One region of the Serratia surfactantfaciens genome, then DNA from elsewhere that is predicted to be linked to it. Evidence: predicted binding sites of a transcription regulator. Region 1 holds the regulator's gene; the other holds the start of a gene.

What was found. Region 1 encodes CRP, which controls carbon source genes, mostly activating them, when cyclic AMP is high. Its sites were predicted from a motif close to ATGTGANNNNNNTCACAT; they were not measured.
Region 2: ATE40_RS00735 (PTS sugar transporter subunit IIB) is a predicted target of CRP. The motif match lies at 2,602-2,619, and genes of this name have one in related genera.

What each region holds. Positions count from the first base shown of each region.
Region 1 is NZ_CP016948.1:4,100,199-4,104,915, forward strand. It holds gene ATE40_RS19255 (phosphoribulokinase) at 1-870, shown strand; gene ATE40_RS19260 (OsmC family protein) at 909-1,316, opposite strand; gene crp (cAMP-activated global transcriptional regulator CRP) at 1,699-2,331, shown strand; gene ATE40_RS19270 (YccS/YhfK family putative transporter) at 2,381-4,459, shown strand; gene argD (bifunctional acetylornithine/succinyldiaminopimelate transaminase) at 4,500-4,717, opposite strand, start outside.
Region 2 is NZ_CP016948.1:175,049-179,765, reverse strand. It holds gene ATE40_RS00745 (glycoside hydrolase family 1 protein) at 1-681, opposite strand, end outside; gene chbC (PTS N,N'-diacetylchitobiose transporter subunit IIC) at 725-2,086, opposite strand; gene ATE40_RS00735 (PTS sugar transporter subunit IIB) at 2,099-2,416, opposite strand; gene ATE40_RS00730 (LysR family transcriptional regulator) at 2,832-3,725, opposite strand; gene ATE40_RS00725 (SDR family NAD(P)-dependent oxidoreductase) at 3,832-4,632, shown strand; gene ATE40_RS00720 (aldo/keto reductase) at 4,645-4,717, shown strand, end outside.

The DNA of each region.
Region 1 (4,717 bases):
ATGTCTGCCAAACATCCCGTTATCGCGGTGACCGGTTCCAGCGGCGCCGGCACCACCACCACCAGCGTGGCGTTCCGCAAAATCTTCCAGCAGCTCAACATTCGCGCCGCCGAGCTGGAGGGCGACAGTTTCCACCGCTACACCCGGCCGGAGATGGACGCGGCGATCCGCAAGGCGCGCGATCTGGGCAGACACATCAGCTATTTCGGCCCCGAGGCCAACGACTTCGGCCTGCTGCAACAAAGCTTTATCGACTACGGCAAGAACGGCACCGGCCGTTCGCGCAAGTATCTGCATACCTACGACGAAGCGGTGCCATACAATCAGGTGCCGGGCACCTTCACCCCGTGGGAGCCACTGCCGGCGCCGACCGACGTGCTGTTCTACGAGGGGCTGCACGGCGGCGTAGTCACCGAGCACCATGACGTGGCCAAACATGTCGATCTGCTGGTCGGCGTGGTGCCGATCGTCAACCTGGAATGGATCCAGAAGCTGATCCGCGATACCGGCGAGCGCGGCCACTCCCGCGAAGCGGTAATGGATTCGGTGGTGCGTTCGATGGAAGACTACATCAACTACATCACGCCGCAGTTCTCGCGCACCCACATCAACTTCCAGCGCGTTCCGACGGTGGACACCTCCAACCCGTTCGCTGCCAAGGCCATTCCGTCACTGGATGAAAGCTTCGTGGTGATCCACTTCCGCGGGCTGGATCAGATAGACTTCCCCTATTTGCTGGCGATGCTGCAAGGATCGTTTATTTCGCACATCAATACGCTGGTGGTGCCGGGCGGCAAGATGGGGTTGGCGATGGAGCTGATCATGGCGCCGCTGGTGCAGCGGCTGCTGGAAGGCAAGAAGATCGAATAAGCGCGTTGAGCGCGGCGGCTGGCCGCGCTCCGTCTCGATTACGCCGGCTGGCGGATCTCGAAGCTGTGGGTCACCGTGGCGGCTTTGTTGAGCATCAGCGCCACCGAGCAGTATTTCTCCGCCGACAGGTTCACCGCTCGCTCTACGATCTTGTCGGTCAGATCCTGACCGGTGACGATGAAGTGCAGGTTGATATGGGTGAACAGCCGCGGGGCTTCTTCGCGGCGCTCGGAGGTCAGCTTCACCTCGCAATCGCGCACGTCATTGCGCCCTTTTTGCAGGATGGACACCACGTCGATCGCGCTGCAGCCGCCTACCGACATCAGCACCATCTCCATCGGGCTGGGCGCTTTATCGCCGGCGTTGCCGTCCATCAGTACCTGATGGCCGGAGGCCGATTCACCCAAAAACGTTAACCCTTCCACCCATTTAACTCTTGCCTGCATTCTGGTCACTCCGGTTGATTTCTTAAAATCAGAGTACGCTTTCGCATAGAAACAGGCAACGTAACCTGATGCTAATCATGCTGAAGCGAGACAACACGAGACACCCGCCTTACTCTGTGCTACAAACAGAGCCGCAATAAATCTTTCCGGGACACTGCATTTCAGGGAAACGCCCAGAGAAAGGCTCCTTTACCGGTATGTTAACAGAATGTAGCTTGCAGCGCTTACGGCAAGTTAATATGCTAGAGCGACAGCGTATTTTTATGACACGCCTCAAAACTTGCCGGTAGCCCTCGCTCATAACAGCGGCTACAGGCGGGTTTTACAGGGAACTCTGACCCCTGTGACACAAGGCAGCGATAACAACAGAGGATAACAGCGAATGGTTCTCGGCAAACCGCAAACAGACCCTACTCTCGAATGGTTCCTGTCTCATTGCCATATCCACAAATATCCATCGAAGAGTACGCTGATTCACCAAGGTGAAAAGGCCGAAACGCTTTACTACATCGTGAAAGGCTCCGTCGCGGTGCTGATCAAGGATGAAGAAGGTAAAGAGATGATCTTGTCCTACCTCAACCAGGGGGATTTCATCGGCGAGCTCGGATTGTTCGAAGAGGGCCAGGAGCGCAGCGCCTGGGTTCGCGCGAAAACCGCCTGTGAAGTGGCCGAAATTTCCTACAAGAAATTCCGCCAGCTGATCCAGGTGAACCCGGACATCCTGATGCGTCTGTCCGCCCAAATGGCGAGCCGCCTGCAGGTCACTTCCGAAAAAGTGGGCAACCTCGCCTTCCTGGACGTTACCGGCCGCATCGCGCAAACCTTGCTGAATCTGGCGAAGCAACCCGACGCCATGACTCACCCGGACGGCATGCAGATCAAAATCACCCGTCAGGAAATCGGCCAGATCGTCGGCTGCTCGCGCGAAACCGTTGGCCGTATTCTGAAAATGCTGGAAGACCAAAACCTGATTTCCGCCCACGGCAAAACCATTGTCGTCTACGGCACCCGTTAATCCCTGAAAAAACGGCGCAATCTGCGCCGTTTTTTATCTGCTCGCTGCCATGTGGCGTCGTCTGATCTACCACCCGGAAGTCAATTACGCACTGCGACAAACGCTGGTGTTGTGCCTGCCGGTGCTGTTCGGCCTGCTGATCGGCCAGCTGCAGCTCGGCCTGATGTTCTCTCTGGTGCCCGCCTGCTGCAATATCGCCGGTCTCGACACGCCGCATAAGCGCTTCTTTAAACGGCTGATCGTCGGCGGTGCGCTGTTCGCCCTCAGCAGCCTGCTGCTGCAACAGGCCCTGCTGTGGCATCTGCCGCTGCCGGCGCTGATGCTGGGTCTGGCGCTGTTGCTCGGCGTCACCGGCGAAATCAGCCCGCTGCACGCCCGGCTGTTGCCGGCGGCGCTGGTGGCCGCCATCTTCGCTCTCAGCATGGCTGGCACGGTACCAATCTGGCAGGCGCCGTTGTTGTACGTCATCGGCACCGCCTGGTACGGCTTATTCACCTGGTTCTGGTTCAAACTGTGGAAAGAGCAGCCGATGCGCGAGACGTTGAGCCAGCTTTATCTGGAACTGGCGGACTACTTCGAAGCCAAGTATTCGCTGCTGACCCAACACACCGACCCGCAAACCGCGCTGCCGCCGCTGCTGGTGCGCCAGCAAAAGGTGATGGATCTGATCAGCCTACTGTACCAACAGCTTAATTTCCTGCCGCACGCCAACAACCTCGATCAAAAGCGCCTGCAGCGCGCCTTTCAGGTGGCGATGGACCTGCAGGAGCACATCACCGTCAGCCTGCATCTGCCGGAAGAAGTGCAGAAGCTGATGGAGCAGAGCCAGGCCGAAGCGATCATTCGCCGCAACGCCCAGGTGATCGCCGGCCGGCTGCGCGTGGTGGCGCACGATATTCTCTACCATCAACATTCGAAGCGCTTTTCCATGACGCACGAGCTGGCGGCGCTGGAAAAAATGGCGGCGCAGCATCCCGACAACCCGGTCGGCCAGTTTTGCTACTACCATTTCAGCCGCATCGCCCGCCTGCTGCGCACCCAGCACCCGCTGTACCGCCGCGATTTGATGCCCAGCCAGCACCGCCTGCCGTTTTGGCCGGCGTTGGCCAGCTACCTGTCGTTCAAATCCACCGCCCTGCGCAACGCCGCGCGGCTGGGGGTAACGCTGGCGGTCGGCAGCAGCCTGGGGGCGGTATTCAACCTGCCGAAGCCTTACTGGATCCTGCTCACTATCATGCTGGTGAGTCAAAACGGCTATAACGCCACCCGGGTGCGCATTCAGCACCGTGCGCTGGGCACGATCGCCGGACTGTTGCTGGCGGCGGGTCTGCTGCAGCTGCAGTTGCCGGAAGGGGAAACGCTGAGCATCATGCTGGTGATCACGCTGCTGGCCTACCTGGTTTCGCGCAAGAATTACGGGCTATCGGTGATCGGCTTTACGGTCACGGCGGTTTACACCCTGCAGCTGCTGGCGCTGAACGGCTCGCATTTTCTGGTGCCGCGCCTGATCGATACGCTGATCGGCTGCGTGCTGGCGTTCGGCGGCACCATTTGGCTGTGGCCGCAGTGGCAAAGCGGGCTGCTGCGCAAAAATGCCCATCAGGCGCTGGAGAACGATCAGGCCGCGCTGCGGCTGATGCTGAAGCAACCCGAGCCGGACGCCGCCTCGCTGGCCTACGCCCGCATGCAGGTCAACCAGGCGCACAATGCGCTGTTCACAGCGCTCAATCAGGCGATGCAGGAACCGGGATTCGCCTCGAACTATCTGGCTGACATGCGGCTGTGGGTCACTCACAGCCAGTTCATCGTCGAGCACCTGAACGCCATGACCATTCTGGCGCGCGAGCACTACATGCTGACGCCGAAGCTGGCGGAAGAGTATCTGCAAACCTGTGAAATCGCGCTGCAAAGCTGCCAGCAGCGGCTGGAATACGATGGCCCGAGCAGCGACAACAGCGGCATCATGCAGCCGCCGGACTTGCATCCGGACATGCCCGTCACCGAGATGGAGCGCCATCTGCGGCGCATCCTGTCGCACCTGAGCGTGATGCATACCATTTCGTCGCTGGCCTGGCGCCAGCGCCCGCACCACGGCATCTGGCTCAAACGCAAACTGCGCGATCAATAAGGGCGCGGCATGCCGCGCCCCGTTATTCGCCGCACGGGCTTCAGGCGTTGATCACGTCCTGCACCGCCAGCTCGAACAGCGCCATGCCGGCTTCGATATCCTGCAGCTCCACCACCAGCGACGGCGCGAAACGAATCACGTTCGGCCCGGCGTTGAGGATCATCAGCCCACGCACAGCGGCGGCGGTGAGGAAGTCACGCGCTCTGCCGTGATAATGCGGCGTCAGTTCGGCGCCAATCAGCAACCCCATACCGCGAA
Region 2 (4,717 bases), 1.2 Mb from region 1:
ATAGGTCGGGCTCAGATTCAGAATGATGCCGATGCTCCCCGGCAACCCGCGCGCTCTGAAACGCTGCACCGCCATGGCATGCGCCAGTACGCTGTGATACGCCACGGTGACCGCCCGTTTGAAGTCCACCACGCAAGGGTAGTGCAAGTCATTCAGGTAACCGGCCTCCACCGGCACGATCGGCTCGTTGAAGGTGAACCAGTGGGTGACCCGATCGCCAAACAGAGCGAAACACATATCGGCGTAACGCGCGTAGGCTTCGACCACCGCCCGGCTTTCCCAGCCGCCGCGCTGCTGCATGCACAGCGGCATATCGAAGTGATAGAGATTGATAAACGGGGTGATGCCCTGCGCCAGCAGCTCGTCGATCATCGCGTTATAGAAAGCCACCGCCTGCGGGTTCACCTCGCCGTCGCCGTCCGGGATCAGCCGCGACCACGAGATCGACGTTCTGAAGGTATTGTGGCCCAACGTTTTGAGCAGTCCGATGTCGGTGCGGAAATGGTCATAAAAGGTCGAGGCCTCAGCCGGCCCCACCCGATCGTGAAAGCGCTCAGGCGCGATCTCGTACCAATAGTCGAAGATGTTGCGGCTCTTGCCGTCCCGCGCGGCCGCCCCTTCAGACTGCGGCGCGGAGGTGGCGCTGCCCCACCAGAACCCGTCGGCAAATTGATATTCCATACTCGCGTCCCTCGCGGGGCGGCCACGCCGCCCCGTTCCACAGTTAGAATTTCAGCGCGTTGGCGATGTCTTCTTCGCTTTCTGTCGCCGCATCGATCTGGCTCTGCGCCTTGTTGGAGATCGCCACGAACGGCAGGTAAATCACGGTGGCGACCGCCAGGTTGAACAGGCTCAGCAACATGGCCATGATGCTGCCGTTGGTGTTGAAGAACGCCCCCAGGCCGACCGGCATGGTCCAGGGCGCGATGTTGGTGATCGGCGGGATCAGTCCGGAGTAATAAGCCAGCGAAGTGATAATGGTCAGCACCGGCTGTACCAGAATAAACGGAATGAACATCACCGGGTTCATGATCACCGGCAGGCCGAACAGGATCGGCTCGTTGATCTGGAAAATGCCGGATGGTGTCGCCAACTTGGCGACCTGGCGGTAATCCTCGCGGCGCGAGGCGATGAAGATGGCGATGATCAGGCCCAGCGTCGAGCCGGTGCCGCCGAGGTAGATATAGGAGTCGACGAACGGTTTCGCCCACATGTGGAACTCTTTACCGGCGGCCACCGCCGCTTCGACAGAACCGTATTTGTTGTACAGCTCCACGTTTTCCAGCGCGAACGGTGTCATGATGCCGCTGTCCAGCGCCGCCAACGCCATGGAGCCGTGCACCCCAAAGAACCACAGCAGCGAAGAGAACAGCACGTACACCCAACCCACCACGCTGCCCATCTTGGCCAGCGGCGCCGAAATGCCGTCCATGATGATCTGGTGGAAGTTGGTGCCCCAATGCGCCAGCGCGAACGCCACCAGCCCCATGATGGAGAGGATGATGAAGCCGGGGATCAGCGCCGAGAAAGAGCGCGACACCGAAGCCGGCACGCTGTCCGGCAGGCTGATCACCCAGTTGCGCCGCACGATGAAAGCAAACATCTCAGCCACCGCCAACCCGATCACCATACCGGAAATGATGTTGGCGCCGCCCAGCCAGTTGGCGCCCACCGCATAGGCCTCGCCGACGTTGAACGGCGTGACGGTCATGAAGGCCGCCACCGCCAGCAGTGCCGAGGCCAGCGGATCGACCTTGCGCTCTTCGGCCAACGCCATGCTGATAAAGAACGGCGTCATCAGGGACATGATCCCCAGCGTACCGTTGTAAACGCTGCCGCCGATGCTCTTCAGGCCGTTAAGCGTCTCGATGGTGGAGGCGTCCAACCTCACGCCCAACGAATAGAAGAACGATCCCTCACCGAAGCTGAGGAACACGTTGTTGATCAACACGAACATCGCCCCGGTCAAGGTCAGCGGCATCAGGCGGATAAAGCCGTTCTTGATGGCGTTGACGTGGGGCTGCTTACCGATTTTTACGGCGAAAGGCAGGATAACCTTCTCGAGCGAGGCAATGAGGGTATTCACGGCGGCCTCCTGTTATTGGTTGGCTTTCTTGATGGCGGCCACCGCGGCCTTCAGTACGCCCAGCCCATCGACCTTGCCGTACAGCAGCGGATCGATGACTTCCACAGGTTTGTTGGGCAGCTGTTTTTGCACTTCCGGCAAGGTGTAGGCGATCTGCGGCCCCAGCAGGATCAGATCCGCTTCAACGCCCTTCTCGGCGGCCAGCGCTTCCGGGTAAGCGGCGATGATCACCGGCACTTCATATTTCTCGGCCTGCGCCTTCATTTTTGATACCAACAGGGAAGTGGACATACCGGCAGAACAAAACAGATAGATTTTTTTCTTTTCCATACCAAGCACCTCAGATAATCAAAAAAACCCCGTGTTATTTGTATGCCAGATGCAATCACGATTGCTTCACGCACATTCCTTATGAAAATTTCCGTCACGTTGCCCTGGTTACGGACAGTATACGGAGCATGAAAAACGGATCGGTAAGCCAGGAGGTAACATAACCGTCTCTCATTGACCTGGCGGATTGACCCTCTTCACATTTCGCACAAAAAAATAGTGTGACCGGGCTCTCAAATAACCGATAAAAACTCAGAATATTCGCAATAAATACTCAAATAGCAATTATAAACAGCCAGTTATGAACGCGCTGAGAATTTAAGGGTTTATTTGAGCCGGAACAAATGGAGAGGATATAAAAATAGTTCAGGCTTGATTCCCCCCTGCCATCCCGCACGCGGTGGCGTGGGGAGGATTACGTGGGCAGACGCAGCAACTCGATCACCGTGGTCAACGCCACGGGGTGATTTCTACGATTGGGATAATAGAGGTAAAAACCGGGAAACGGCGCGCACCAGTCGGCCAACACTCGCCGCAGCCGCCCGCTCGCCAGGTGTTCTTCCACCTCCTGCTCGATGGCGAAAGCGATGCCGACGTGCGCCAACGCCGCCTGCAGCAACAGTCTGGCGTCATCCACGATCAGCGGGCTGTTGACCGCCACGGAAAATCGCTGCTCGCCCTGCTGAAACGCCCATTTGTAGCGCTCGCCCGAAGAGGCCTTGCGCCAACCGATGCAGCGATGCTGCAGCAAATCCTGCGGATGCGCCGGTTCGCCATGCCGTTGAAAATAGTCCGGCGTGGCGACGATGGCAAAACGCAGATCTGGCGTCACGCGCACCGCGCGCATATCGTTGTGCAGATCCTCACCGAGTCGGATACCGGCGTCAAAGCCTTGTTCGACGATGTTGGCGAACCCCTCGTCCGCCACCACTTCCAGCGTAATGCCGGGGTACTCGCTGGCCAAGCGCCCCAGAAGCGGCACGATGGCGAGCTCGATGGCCGAACGCGGCGCGTTGATGCGCACCAGGCCGCGCGGCCCGTCGCGAAACGCATTCAGGCTTTCCAGCGCGGCGTCGATATCGGTAAAGGCCGGCACCAGCTGTGCCAACAGATGCTCACCGGCCTCCGTCGGCGAGACGTTGCGGGTGGTGCGGTTCAGCAGGCGAATGCCCACCTGCGCCTCCAGTTCGCGCAGGGTGTGGGTCAGCGTCGGCGGCGTTACGCCCAGCCGAGCGGCGGCGCGGCGGAAGCTGCGTTCACTGGCGATAGCCACGAAGGCCGCCAGGCCGGACAGTTCGGGTTTCTTCATGCTATTGATATAAATTATCTAATAGTGAGATGAATTTTTAGCGGATAGTTATCCGTCATCTAACAACATAGCATTGCGATCGAACCCATTACCAGGTATCGATGCGATGATTAATGCTACAGCTCCAACTCATGAAACGCCGCGCAGGCTGGCGGGTAAAGTCGTACTGGTGAGCGGCGGCGGCACCGGCATCGGCCGCGCCGCAGCGCTGGCCTATGCCCGCGAGGGCGCCAAAGTGGCGTTGGCCGGCCGGCGCGCGGCGGAGATCGAAGCCACGGCGCGCGATATCGCGTTGGCCGGCGGCGACGCCCTGCCCATCGTGACCGACGTCGCCCAGGAGGGTGATATCCGCCGGCTGCTCGCCGCGGTGACCGCCCATTACGGCCGACTCGACGTCGCCCTCAACAACGCCGGCATCATCGGCAACTTCGCCCCCATCACCGAACAGACCAGCGAAGATTTTGACCGGGTTATCGCCATTAACCTCAGAGGCGTCTGGCTGGCGATGAAATACGAGATTGAAACCTTCCTGGCTCAACGCTCGGGCGGCGTGATCATCAACACCTCCTCCTGGCTGACCCACGGCGCACTGGCCGGTTCATCCAGCTACTCCGCCAGCAAAGGGGCGCTCGATGCGATGATCCGCGCAGTGGCGCTCGAATACAGCGGCCAGGGCATCCGCGTCAACAACATCAACCCCGGCATCATCGACACGCCGATGGCGCGCAGCAGCGTGGCCGACAGCGCGGCGTTCGCGCCCTTTATCGCCCATACGCCCGCCGGCCGCCTGGGCGAATCGGAAGATATCGGCGATGTGGCACTGTGGCTGGCGACGGACGAGGCCCGCTTCATCACCGGCCAAAGCCTGCTGGTGGACGGCGGTTACACCATCGCCGGCATGCGCTGAGGAGGCGACGCCATGAACTACGTTCGGCTTGGCGACAGCGGCCTGAAGGTGTCCCGCCTCTGCCTGGGCTGCATGACCTACGGCG